Regions from separate parts of the Bradyrhizobium sp. Crot121 genome, predicted to be linked through region 3. Evidence: predicted binding sites of a transcription regulator. Region 3 holds the regulator's gene; each other region holds the start of a gene.
The links. The regulator PhoB, encoded in region 3, activates phosphate uptake and scavenging genes when phosphate is short. The targets are predictions, from matches to a motif close to TGTCATNNANCTGTCAT.
Positions count from the first base shown of each region.

Region 1: a site for PhoB is predicted at 2,526-2,542, ahead of AC5ZGW_RS19100 (DUF2794 domain-containing protein). Genes of this name have one in related genera too.
Region 2: a site for PhoB is predicted at 2,230-2,246, ahead of phnC (phosphonate ABC transporter ATP-binding protein). Genes of this name have one in related genera too.

Region 1 is NZ_JCAMOR010000020.1:32,592-36,711, reverse strand. It holds gene AC5ZGW_RS19115 (ABC transporter permease) at 1-251, shown strand, start outside; gene AC5ZGW_RS19110 (Bax inhibitor-1/YccA family protein) at 490-1,281, shown strand; gene AC5ZGW_RS19105 (GNAT family N-acetyltransferase) at 1,476-2,021, shown strand; gene AC5ZGW_RS19100 (DUF2794 domain-containing protein) at 2,143-2,514, opposite strand; gene AC5ZGW_RS19095 (DUF1223 domain-containing protein) at 2,960-3,718, opposite strand; gene acnA (aconitate hydratase AcnA) at 3,879-4,120, opposite strand, start outside.
Region 2 is NZ_JCAMOR010000005.1:149,661-153,780, reverse strand. It holds gene AC5ZGW_RS07925 (DUF1045 domain-containing protein) at 1-239, opposite strand, end outside; gene AC5ZGW_RS07920 (alpha-D-ribose 1-methylphosphonate 5-triphosphate diphosphatase) at 260-1,453, opposite strand; gene AC5ZGW_RS07915 (LbetaH domain-containing protein) at 1,450-2,106, opposite strand; gene phnC (phosphonate ABC transporter ATP-binding protein) at 2,293-3,108, shown strand; gene phnD (phosphonate ABC transporter substrate-binding protein) at 3,271-4,120, shown strand, end outside.
Region 3 is NZ_JCAMOR010000006.1:52,185-56,304, reverse strand. It holds gene pstB (phosphate ABC transporter ATP-binding protein PstB) at 1-203, shown strand, start outside; gene phoU (phosphate signaling complex protein PhoU) at 215-931, shown strand; gene phoB (phosphate regulon transcriptional regulator PhoB) at 1,048-1,755, shown strand; gene AC5ZGW_RS08555 (GcrA family cell cycle regulator) at 1,877-2,392, opposite strand; gene AC5ZGW_RS08550 (aspartate aminotransferase family protein) at 2,891-4,099, shown strand; gene argF (ornithine carbamoyltransferase) at 4,099-4,120, shown strand, end outside.

The DNA of each region.
Region 1 (4,120 bases), on a different contig from region 3:
CCCGCCTGCTGGGCGCCTATGCGCTGGAATATCTGATGATCGGCTTCGCCACCGCGCTGTTCGGCGTGTTCGCCGGCTCGATCGCCGCCTGGCTGATCGTCACCCGGCTGATGACGCTGAGTTTCGTCTGGGAGGCTGGCAGCGCCGCAGCGGTGGTGGTCGCGGCGCTGATCGTCACCGTCGGGCTCGGGCTGGCCGGCACGCTGCTGGCCTTGAACCAGAAGCCCGCGGCCGTGTTGCGGAATTTGTGACAATTTGAAGCGGGGAACGAGGCCGGTTAACACCGGCTTTGCCTTGAAATAAGGGCCAGAGCGACATTCAGCCGCGCGTGGAAGCTTGCGGCGGTTGTGTTAGTTTCCCACATACGCCTTGGGTCGGATGGGCGGTTTGATGACACGGATTTTAATGTCCGCAGGCCGCGCTATCTGAGATAGATTATACTCGGTCCCGCAAATCCCTTGCGACCGGAACAACCACGGGAATTCGACCATGTCGGACCTAGACCGTAACTATGCCTCTCCCTTCGGCCGGGCCGCCGGTCGCATTGACACTGCGACGGTCGACGCCGGTCTGCGCGCCTACATGCTGCGCATCTACAACTACATGTCGATCGGCCTCGCGATCACGGGCCTGGCCGCGCTCGGCGTCTATATGGCGGCGGTGACGGCGGATCCGTCCGCAGCCGTCGCAAAGTTCGGCAACGCCTATCTGACGCAGTTCGGCTATGCGATGTTCGTCAGCCCGCTGAAGTGGCTGTTCATCCTCGCACCGCTGGTGATGGTGTTCGTGATCTCGGCCGGCATTAACCGGCTTCAGCCCGCGACTGCTCAGCTCCTGTTCTGGGTGTTCTCGGCGCTGATGGGCCTCTCGCTGTCGTCGATCTTCCTGGTGTATACGCACACCTCGATCGTGCGGGTGTTCTTCATCACCGCGGCGACCTTTGGTGCGCTTAGCCTCTACGGCTACACCACCAAGCGTGACATGAGCGGCATGGGCTCGTTCCTGTTCATGGGCCTGATCGGCATCATCATCGCCAGCCTGGTCAACCTGTTCCTGGCGAGCTCGGCGCTGCAGTTCATCGTTTCGGTGGTCGGCGTGCTGGTGTTCGCGGGCCTCACCGCTTGGGATACCCAACGGCTGAAGAACGACTACATCTACGGCTACGCCTCGCAGGGTGGCGCGATTGCCGAGCGTGCGGCGATTACCGGCGCACTCTCGCTCTACCTGAACTTCATCAACCTGTTCACGCTGCTCCTGCAGCTCCTCGGACAGCGCGACTAAGCGCCTCCGGCAGTACCAACGATCGAAGCCCCGGCCTCACCGCCGGGGCTTTTCGTTTGCGCACTCAGTCCCCTACCCGGGCTCGTTCCCGAGCATCCACCATTGACGAGAAAGGCGTGGATGGCCGGGTCAAGCCCGGCCATGACAGATAAGGAGAGCGTTGCTCCCGGGAAACCTGCTGCTATCTTGCCGCCATGTCCGCCGTCGAGATCAGGCCCGCCACCGAGGCCGACCTTCCCTCCGTCACTGCAATTTACGAGCACGCGGTGCGCTTCGGCACCGCGACGTTCGAGCTGGTCCCGCCGGACCTGGCGGAGATGACGCGCCGCTTCAGGGCGCTGACGGATGGCGGCTTTCCCTATTTCATCGCTGCCCTTGACGGAGGCGTGGTCGGTTATGCCTATGCCGGCGCCTACCGCCCGCGTCCGGCCTATCGCTTCACGGTGGAGAATTCGATTTATCTGGATCCCTCGATCCACCGCCGCGGCGTCGGCCTGCAACTGCTGCAGCGGCTGATCAGCGAATGCGAGGCGCGCGGCTACCGGCAGATGATCGCGGTGATCGGGGACTCCGCCAACGCCGGCTCAATCGGCGTTCACCTCAAGACCGGCTTCACGCTGATCGGAATCCATCCGAGCGTCGGCCTCAAATTCGGCCGCTGGCTCGACACGGTGATGATGCAGCGCGCGCTCGGCGACGGCGCGACCACGATACCGACCGAGGATCCGGGCCGGCGTTAATTCTCCGTCATTCCGGGGCCCGCGTAAGCGCGAACCCGGAATCCAGAGGTTGATGAGAGCGCAATTTGCCGCACGAGATTCCGGGTTCGCTTCGCGCCCCGGAATGACGGACGCCGCGGCCTTAAACAACCGCCAGCTTGCGGTCGATCACGAGCAGCACGCGCTCCAGCTCATGGCCACGGCGCAGGATCAGGCCGGTCGCCGAGATCACGCTGTACATGCCCTGCTTGCGGGCGAGCCGCGGGTCCTTCTCGATTCGGTAGATCGGGACCTCGGAGGAGCGGCGGAACACCGAGAACACGGCGCGATCCTTCAGGAAGTCGATGGCGTAATCCCGCCACTCGCCATCGGCGACCATGCGGCCATAGAGATTGAGGATGCGATTGAGTTCGAGACGATTGAACGTGACGCGGTTCTGTAGCGGGCTGGCAGCGACGGGCCGCGCCGCCGCGCGAAGCCCGCTTGGATCGCTGTCCTCCGATATCAATATCATCAAGCGCCTCCTGTCATGCGGCTGACATGATTGCGCTAACCGGGCAGCGCCGCAAGGGTTCAGAGCCGCCGTGCGACGAATGGGAAGATTTTCCAGGAGTCACAGTATCGTTAGAAAGAATCTTATTGCTGCCCCACTTCCGCCCACCGCCCGCCCCGCTGCCCTGCGAAAAGGAAATCCTGCGTTGGCCCGGTTCTTTCGGTTCCGGATTCCTCAGCCCCCAGCCCCCCGGGGCCGTCGGGACCGGGCCTGTTCGCAGGGGAGTTAACTCCCTTTTGACTGGGCCAACGAGAGTTGGTCCTTTTCTTTTTTGGGGGTCCCTCACGACACGTCATTCCGGGCACGCGACAGCGTGAGCCCGGAATCTGGAGGTTGATGGCGAGAGATTCCGGGCTCACGCGATGCGCGCGCGGAATGACAGGATGTGGCGGGTTTGATTTAGACCTTACCGCAGCGGCGTCATGGCCGCGCCGAGCATGGGGCCCGGCTTGTCGCGATTGCCGTCCTGGACATAGACGACGGCGGCATCGACGCCTTCACGCGAGATGTTCTCGATCGGCACAGTCCAGCTTCCCGCGCTGCCATTCCAGTCGCCGACCTTCAACAGGTTACGCACCACGTTGTGATAGGTGATCTCTTGCCCGCGATTCTCGCCGCGCCCGATCGAGATCGGCACCGCCTTGGAGATCGAGCAGATCCAGACTTCGCCATGCTTGACGCGCGGCCCATTGCTCGCCGCCACCGAGACATTGATCTGCTTGCCGGACAGCGACATCGTCACCGGCACCGACATCACGCCCTCGGTCGCGGTATCCTTGATCGCAGTCTCGATGCCGACGCGATCGCTGCCGATCACCTTCGCCGAGCCGTTAACGATGACTTGCGGCGTATAGACGTCGCGGTCGCCGCGCACATGCGAATAGGCTTTCTGGCGCGCGCTGAAGCGCGAATCAGCCAGCGTGTCCTTCCAGCCGAGATAATCCCAGTAGTCGATCGGCATGCTGAGCGCGATGACATTCGGGTCCTTGGCGAGTTCGCCGATGATCTTGTCGGCGGGCGGGCAGGACGAACAACCCTGTGAGGTGAAGAGCTCGACGACCGCACGCGGATCGGCGTGGGCGGGTCGGATGATCGCGATAATGGCGCAAACACTGAGCGCGCCGGACCAAAGCGAAAGACGATTATAGGCCATCATCGCTGTCATTCTGAGAACCGATCGTGATGATTTCCATCCGTACTTGTACGGGGCATGAGAGACGACCCTGAAGAGCATGCCCCTGACGTGCGAAAGCGGCCTTTTTCATAGGCCGCCCGCATTTTCCTAGCCATTCACGTAGCAGTGAGGCACCGATCACAAATCCGCGTTAGGCCGCGAGCTTGCGCAACACGTAGTGCAGGATGCCGCCGTTGCGATAATAATCGAGCTCATCGAGCGTATCGATGCGGCAAAGCAGCGGGACATGCTGCACTTTGCCATCGCTGGAGGTGACGTCCGCCGTCAGCATCTGGCGGGGCTTCAAATCGCCCTGCAAGCCACGAATCGTGACCTTCTCGTCGCCCTTGATGCCGAGCGACTGCCATGACGCGCCCGGCTCGAAGGTGAGTG
Region 2 (4,120 bases), on a different contig from region 3:
CCAAGCAGATCGGCTTCGCTCTTGCCCTCCGCCAGCGCCATCGGCGCCTTCAGCGTGGCGTGAAAGCCGTATTTGCGCGGGTCCTGCGTGATCTCGCGCCAGTCCGGCGGCACGCCATCGGGAAAGGACAGGTCGCTGCCACCATAGACATCGTAGCCGAGCATCTTGGCGCCGAAGCGATCAAGCGCACTGCCTGGTGCCGGCGCGTAGTAGAGAGCGTAACGCGGATAGTTGGCCATCGTCGTAAGACCTGGGAGCGTCAGGCGGCAGCAACCGCCATGCGCGGCGCTGTGGAATAGGTGAGCCGGCTGGCGTCGGCCAGATGCACGAGACGTCCCGCCGATATCACCGCGACAATGCGCGGCCGCAGCGGCACCTTGTCATCGACGATGATCATGTCGGCGCGGCGACCTTCGGCGAGCACGCCACGGTCGTCGAGTCCGGCAGCACGTGCCGGTGCTCCCGAGATCAGGTCCCACGCCTTTTCCAGCGGCAGAATGCCGTCAGCGGCAAGCCGGAAGGCTGCGAGCAATTGTGCCGGATAGTAATAGTCCGAGGCCAGCACCGAGCAGAGGCCCTTCGCGATCATGTCGGACGCCTTGGTCCAGCCGGTATGACTGCCGCCGCGCACGACATTCGGCGCGCCATACACTATGTGATCGCCGGCCGCCGCCGCCTCGCGCGCGGTCTCTTCGTTGACAGGGAATTCGGCGATGCCGACGCCCTGGTCGCGAAAACACTTGCGCATCTCGGGGCTGTTGTCGTCATGCGAGAGCATGCGGACATCGGCCGAGCGCGCCGCACTGGCGAGACGTGCGATCGAGGCAGGCACATCGTTCGCGCGCGACACCACGTGCGTGACCAGCTTGTCGAAGTCTTCAGGCGAAAGGCCGGTGCGCTCCACCATCCGGTTGCGCTTGCGCGGCCTTGCCAGGTCCCCGATCGTCCCGTCCATGTGGTCGTTGAACGCGAACAAGTCGACGCGGCCCTCCGCGAGCCAGTCAATGATCTCCGGTTCGGCGTCGAGATTGTAGGTCTCGTGGCGCAGATGGAAGCGCGTGTCGGCGGCAAGCTGCGGGCGCATCTGCTCGATTGCCTCCAGCAGTCTCCGCGCATTCTCGGCGCTGCGCAGGCCCGGCTCCCACGACCATGTGGTGGCGTGGAACACCGTCGTGATTCCGTTTGAGATCGCCTGCCGGTCACTGTCGGCGAGCGCCACGTCGATCGGGAAATCGACTCCAGCGCGCGGCATCATCTGCCGCTCGAAGGCGTCGCCATGCAGGTCAACGATGCCGGGCAGCACCAGGAGATCCCGTGCATCAATGCCGAGCGCGCTGCGGCCGTCTCCCTCTTCGCCGAGGGCTGCGATGTCGCGGCCCGCGGTCCGCAGCCGTGTTTCGACGAGTTCGCCTTCAACGAGCGCCTTGCCACCTTCGATAACAATGTCAGTCACGTGATGGCACTCCGGCGGGTTGTTGGCGCGTTCAGCGCTTCATACTTGGCGAGGAAGTCTTCGACAACCAGCTTGCGAAAATCTGGCAGCGCCTGGCGCAACATTTCGTGATCCCAATCCCACCAGGCGAGTGCCGCAAGGCGGCTGATGATGCCATCGGAAAACCGCTTGCGGAGCGGCCGCGCCGGATTGCCGGCGACGATGGCGTAGGCGGGAACATCCTTGGTCACGATCGCGCCAGCCGCGACCACCGCGCCGGTTCCAATCGAGCGTCCGGGCAGGATGATCGCGCCATGTCCAATCCAGACGTCATGGCCGATATGCACGCGGTGCTCTCGGCGCCATGCGAAGAATTCGGCCTCGTCATGTTCGCCTGGGAAGTATGCGCTGGCGCGATAGGTGAAATGCGCCTGCGACGGACGATGCATCGGATGATTGCCCGGATTGATCCGGGTCATTGCCGCGATCGAGCAGAATTTGCCGATCGTGGTGTAAGTGAGCTGCGCGTCGTTCACGACATATGAATAGTCACCCATCGTGACGTCGAGCAGGATGCTGCGCGCTCCGACCTCGGTATAGGCCCCAAGCTGGCTATCGCGCACCGCGGCGGTGGGATCGACCGTTGGTACAACGGAAAGCATCTTGCCGGCCATCTTCTTCTTCGCCTCGTCGAATTGTTGTGGGGGAGCGCACGTCTTCGATGCGCTTCATAACAGTAGCGTGACAGATGCGTGACATCGCCGGCGGTGTGGAGGATCGCCGCACTGCAGCGCGTTTGTCACACAACTGTAATTCAGCGGCGTTAGCCGTTACGCGACGTGACGGGTTCGGAGCACTGCATGCTGGTGGTTGAAGGTTTGACGTGCCGTTTCGGCACAAAAGCCGCGGTCGACAATGCTTCGTTCTCGGTCCAGCCCGGTAGTTTCGTCGGCGTGATCGGTCGCTCGGGCGCCGGCAAGTCGACCTTGTTGCGGATGGTCAACCGTCTCGCCGATCCGACCGAAGGCCGCATCCTGTTCGAAGGTGTCGATGTCACCGCGCTGCGCGGCAAGGCGCTGCGGCAGTGGCGCGCGCGTTCGGCGATGATCTTTCAGCAGTTCAATCTGGTCGGCCGGCTCGATGTGCTGACCAATGTGCTGATGGGCCGCCTTGCCGAAATGCCGGCCTGGCGCTCGTTGACCCAGCTTTGGCCCGAGCAGGACAGGGCGCTGGCGATGTCGGCGCTCGAGCAGTTCGACATCGCGCAGTTCGCCGCCCAGCGCGCCGACCAGCTCTCCGGCGGCCAGCAGCAGCGCGTGGCCATCGCTCGCGCGCTGGTGCAGGAGCCCGATATCATCCTCGCCGACGAGCCGATCGCCTCGCTCGATCCGCGCAATACCAAGATCGTGATGGATGCGCTGCTGCGCATCAACAAGCATTTCGGCATCACGGTGCTCTGCAACCTGCATTCGCTCGATCTGGCGCGCAGCTATTGCGACCGCCTGATCGGCATGGCGGCGGGCCGCGTGGTGTTCGATGGCCAGCCGTCGACGCTGACCGATCACATCGCCCGCGAGCTCTACGATCTCGAGGCCAATGATGTCATCGGCGGGGCGCCAATGCCCGCGCCCGGTGCCGCAACAGCTCCGGCGCTCGGCACCGCAGCCGCGGCCTGAACGCCGTAACCTTATGCAGGGAAAGCCGCTGCAGGTGCAGTCGGCCTTTACAGCATGGTCCGGAAAAGTGGAAACCGGTCGTGTTCAAACAAGAGATGAGATCACGATCCCGTTGCGTCTCGGATCGTGATCCAGGCGCTACCATAACAGCAGGGGTAAACCATGATCACTCGTCGCATCGTTCTCGCCGGCGCTGCCGCGCTCGCGCTCACCGCGTCCGCGTCGGCGCAGGACTGGAAGGCCAAATATCCGGAGCTGACCTTCGCGGTCGTGCCGGCTGAAAACGCGTCCGGTGTCACCGAGCGCTGGACGCCGTTCGTCAACTATCTCTCCAAGGAACTCGGCGTGAAGGTCACGCTGCGCATCGCCAACGACTATGCTGCGGTGATCGAAGGCCAGCGCTCCGGCAACATCCAGATCGCCAGCTACGGTTCGGCCTCCTTCGCCCGCGCGCGGCTGACCGGCGTCAAGACCGACGCCTTCGCCAACGACATCAACGCCGACGGCTCCACCGGCTACTACTCGATGTTCTTCGTCAAGGCGAGCAGCCCCTACAAGACCATCGAGGACGTGAAGGGCAAGAACCTCGGCCTCGTCGATCCGAACTCGACCTCCGGCAACAACGTGCCGCGCTTCGAGCTCAACAAGAAGGGCATTCCGGACGCCGAAGCCTATTTCAGCAAGGTTGTCTTCACCGGCAGCCACGAGAACGCGATGCTCGCGCTGGCGCAGGGCACGGTTGATGTTGCTGCCAACCAGTGGACCAGCGACGATGACTCCACGCTCGCCCAGATGCTGCACAAGGGCATGCTGAAGAACGCCGACGGCTCGCCGATGAAGAAGGATGATTTCCGCATCGTCCATAAGTCGGCCGAGATCATCAACGGACCCTATGCCTACAACTCCGACCTTCCCGACGATCTCAAGGCCGCGATCGCCAAGGCCTTCTTCGAGGTGCCGACGAAGGACAAGGCGGCGTTCGACAAGCTCTCCGACGGCCAGAAGAAGGGCT
Region 3 (4,120 bases):
AGGTCGAGGAGCTGATCCAGGAATTGTCGGAGGACTACACGATCGCGATCGTCACGCATAACATGCAGCAGGCGGCGCGCGTCTCCGACAAGACCGCGTTCATGTATCTGGGCGAACTGATCGAGTTCGACGACACCAGCAAGATCTTCACCTCGCCGAGCGATCGACGCACCCAGGACTACATCACCGGCCGGTTTGGTTGAGGAGGGACATCATGGCTTCTGAACATACCGCCAAGGCATTCGACAGCGATCTTCAGGAACTGACCCGTCTGGTCGCAGAGATGGGCGGGCTGGTCGAACGGATGATCACCGAATCCGTCGATGCGCTGATCCGCCGCGACGTCGCGCTCGGCAAGCGTGTCGTCGCTTCCGACATCGAGATCGACAGCCTGCAGCGCGTGATCGAGGAGCGCGCCGTGCTGACGATCGCCCGCCGCCAGCCGATGGCTGTCGACCTGCGCGAGATCGTCGGCGCGATGCGGGTGGCGACCGACCTCGAGCGGATCGGCGACCTCGCCAAGAACATGGGCAAGCGCGTCGCCGCGCTGGAGAACGACTTCCAGCCGCTGAAGCTGATCCGCGGCCTGGAGCACATGACCGACCTCGTGCTGTCGCAGGTCAAGTCCGTGCTCGACGCCTATGCCGCGCACGATCTGCCGGCGGCGATGAACGTCTGGAAGAGCGACGAGGAGGTGGACGCGATCTGCACCTCGCTGTTCCGCGAGCTCCTCACCTACATGATGGAAGATCCGCGCAACATCTCGTTCTGCATCCACCTGATGTTCTGCGCCAAGAATATCGAGCGGATCGGCGACCACGCCACCAACATCGCGGAAACGGTCTTCTACATGATCGAGGGTCAGCAGATCACCGACAAGCGGCCGAAGGGGGATATGACGACGTTCGCCACGACCGTTCCGGGCAACTAGAGCAACATCCGGAAAGTCGACGCCGGCTTTCAGCCAAGATCCTGCTCAAACATCAAAGGAAGAGTGGGATGACGATTCAAGCAGAGAGTCATCCCGCTATAGGAGAAGCCAAGCCGATGAGCGCACGCATTCTGGTGGTCGAAGACGAAGAAGCGCTGACGACGCTGTTGCGCTACAATCTCGATGCAGAAGGCTATGATGTCGAAACGGTCGCCCGTGGAGACGATGCGGACACAAGGCTCAAGGAACGTATTCCCGACCTTGTCGTGCTCGACTGGATGCTGCCGGGACTCTCCGGCATCGAGCTGTGCCGCCGTCTGCGGGCGCGGCCGGAGACCAAGCAGCTCCCGATCATCATGCTGACCGCGCGCGGCGAGGAAAGCGAGCGCGTGAGGGGGCTGGCGACCGGTGCCGACGACTACATCGTCAAGCCGTTCTCGGTGCCTGAACTGCTCGCGCGGGTGAAGGGCCTGTTGCGCCGGGCAAGCCCGGAGCGGCTCGCCACCGTGCTCACCTATGGCGACATCGAACTCGACCGCGAGAAGCGCCGCGTCGCGCGCTCGGGCCGCCCGATCGATCTCGGCCCGACCGAATATCGCCTGCTGGAGTTCTTCCTGGAGCATCCCGGCCGCGTGTTCAGCCGCGAGCAGCTGCTCGACAGCGTTTGGGGCCGCGACATCTATATCGACGAGCGCACCGTCGACGTTCACATCGGCCGCCTGCGCAAATTGCTCAATCCCGGCCGCGAGCAGGACCCGATCCGTACCGTCCGCGGCGCGGGCTACGCGCTCGATGATCGCTTCGCGAAGGCCGAGCAGTCGTAAACCGGCGACCTCAATCCGTAGCCCGGGTGCAGCGAAGCGTAACCCCGGGGAAATTTGGACCCGCCGATACAGCGTTCCCGGGTTGCGCTGCGCTCCACCCAGGCTACGATCTGTCGTCGGCTTACTTGCCTTGTGACGGCTTGACCGTCGGACGGCGGCGGTCAGCCGCCGGCTGGTAGGCGATGCGGGAGTGGTGCGCGCAATAGGGCAGGCCGGGAAGCGCCTTGCCGCCGCAGAAGAAGAATTCCGGGCTCGAGGGATCGCCGACCGGCCAGTGGCAGGTGGCCTCGTTCAATTCGAGCAGCGACAGCCGCTGGCTCATCGGCACCACATTGTCGTAGGCGATAGGGTCCGCTTCCACCTCCACCTCGAAGGCGTGGGCGAGCGCGGTGTTGCCGCGGGAGACCGGACGCGCCACGCGCATCATCGGCTGTGCGGGACGCGCCTTGCGCTGCCGCGGCGCGGCTGCAGCAGGACTCTTGGCGCGGCCCGAGAGGCCGAGCCGGTGCACCTTGCCGATCACCGCATTGCGGGTCACGTTGCCCAGTTCCGCAGCGATCTGGCTGGCCGAGAGGCCACCTTCCCAGAGCTTTTTCAACTGCTCGACGCGTTCGTCGGACCAGGTCAATACCGTCATCGCATCTTTCCCTTCGCGTTGCGCCGGCCGATCCTGGGACAGCGCTGCGATGCCTAATCTCAAAAATCCCTGCGGGCAGAATCCCTTAAGGCTCGCCGGGCACGAAAACCGCACCCGAACGTGTACGCCGCACACAAAGGACTCTAAGGGATCAAAACTGCCGCACGAGATGTCGTACCCGACAGGCTAGACGCTACAATATGGCGTGACTCTGGCGCAAGAGTCCGCGCCTATGCGTCCACATGTTCCGACATTTAGGGATTGCAATCGGGCTTTTCCACCACACCGGAAAACTGCGGATTACCGGCACTTTGCAGCGCAGCCTGGCGGCTTCGTGGCGATTGACAGCACCCGCCGCGCGCATAGAATGCCTTCACGTGCCGCCCTGCAAAGGCGGCACGTTTTGTTTTCGCTGGATGAGCTCCAGCCGCGTGTCTGCATCGCTGCACGCCGCCGGGGCTTGTCTGAAAGGCTTGTCTGAACCCTTCAGTGATCGCCATGACCGACCGCGCCACGTCGCATCTGCTTCCCGTTTTTGCCAGGGCCGATCTCGGCTTCGAACGCGGCGAAGGCTGTTGGCTGATCTCGACCAAAGGCGAGCGTTATCTCGACTTCACCTCCGGCGTCGCGGTGAACGCGCTCGGCCATGCCCATCCGCATCTGGTGAAGGCGCTGCAGGAACAGGCGACGAAGCTCTGGCACATGTCGAACCTGTTCAAGAGCCCGGACGGCGAGAAGCTTGCCGCGCGGCTGTGCGAGCAGAGTTTTGCGGACTTGGTGTTCTTCTGCAATTCCGGCGCGGAAGCGATGGAGGGCGTGATCAAGGTCGTGCGTCACTATCACTTCTCGAAGGGGCATCCGGAGCGCTACCGCATCATCACCTTCGAAGGCGCCTTCCATGGCCGCACGCTCGCGACACTCGCCGCGACCGGCGCCGCTAAATATCTCGAGGGCTTCGGCGCGCCGATGGACGGCTTTGATCAGGTGCCGCATGGCGATATCGAAGCGGTGAAACGCGCGATCGGTCCAGAGACCGCAGGCATCCTGATCGAGCCGGTGCAGGGCGAAGGCGGCGTGCGCTCCGCGCCGCCGGCCTTCTTCAAGGCGCTGCGCCAGCTCTGCGACGAGCATGGCCTATTGCTCGCGTTCGACGAGGTGCAGACCGGCATGGGCCGCACCGGCGATCTCTTCGCCTACAAGCGCATCGGGGTCACCCCTGACGTGATGTCGCTGGCCAAGGCGCTCGGCGGCGGCTTTCCGATCGGCGCCTTCCTTGCGACCGCGGAAGCTGCGTCCGGCATGACGCCGGGTTCGCATGGCTCGACCTTCGGCGGCAATCCGCTCGCGGTCGCGGCCGCCGGCGCCGTGCTCGATGTGATGCTGAAGCCCGGCTTCTTCGATCACGTGCAGAAGATGTCGCTCCTGCTCAAGCAGAAGCTCGCCTCCGCGGTTGACCGCTATCCGTCCATTCTCGCCGACGTGCGCGGCGAGGGGCTTCTGATCGGCGTCAAGGCCGTGGTGCCCTCGGGCGACCTCGTCAACGCCCTGCGCGAGCAGAAGCTGCTCACAGTCGGCGCCGGCGATAATGTGGTGCGATTCCTCGCGCCGCTGATCGTCAGCGAGGCCGAGATCGAGCACGCCATCGGTTGTCTGGAGCGCGCCTGCACCGCGCTCTCAAGCGGACCGTCGAAGAAGGCAGCGGGATGATGAGCAAGGCGCCCCGTCACT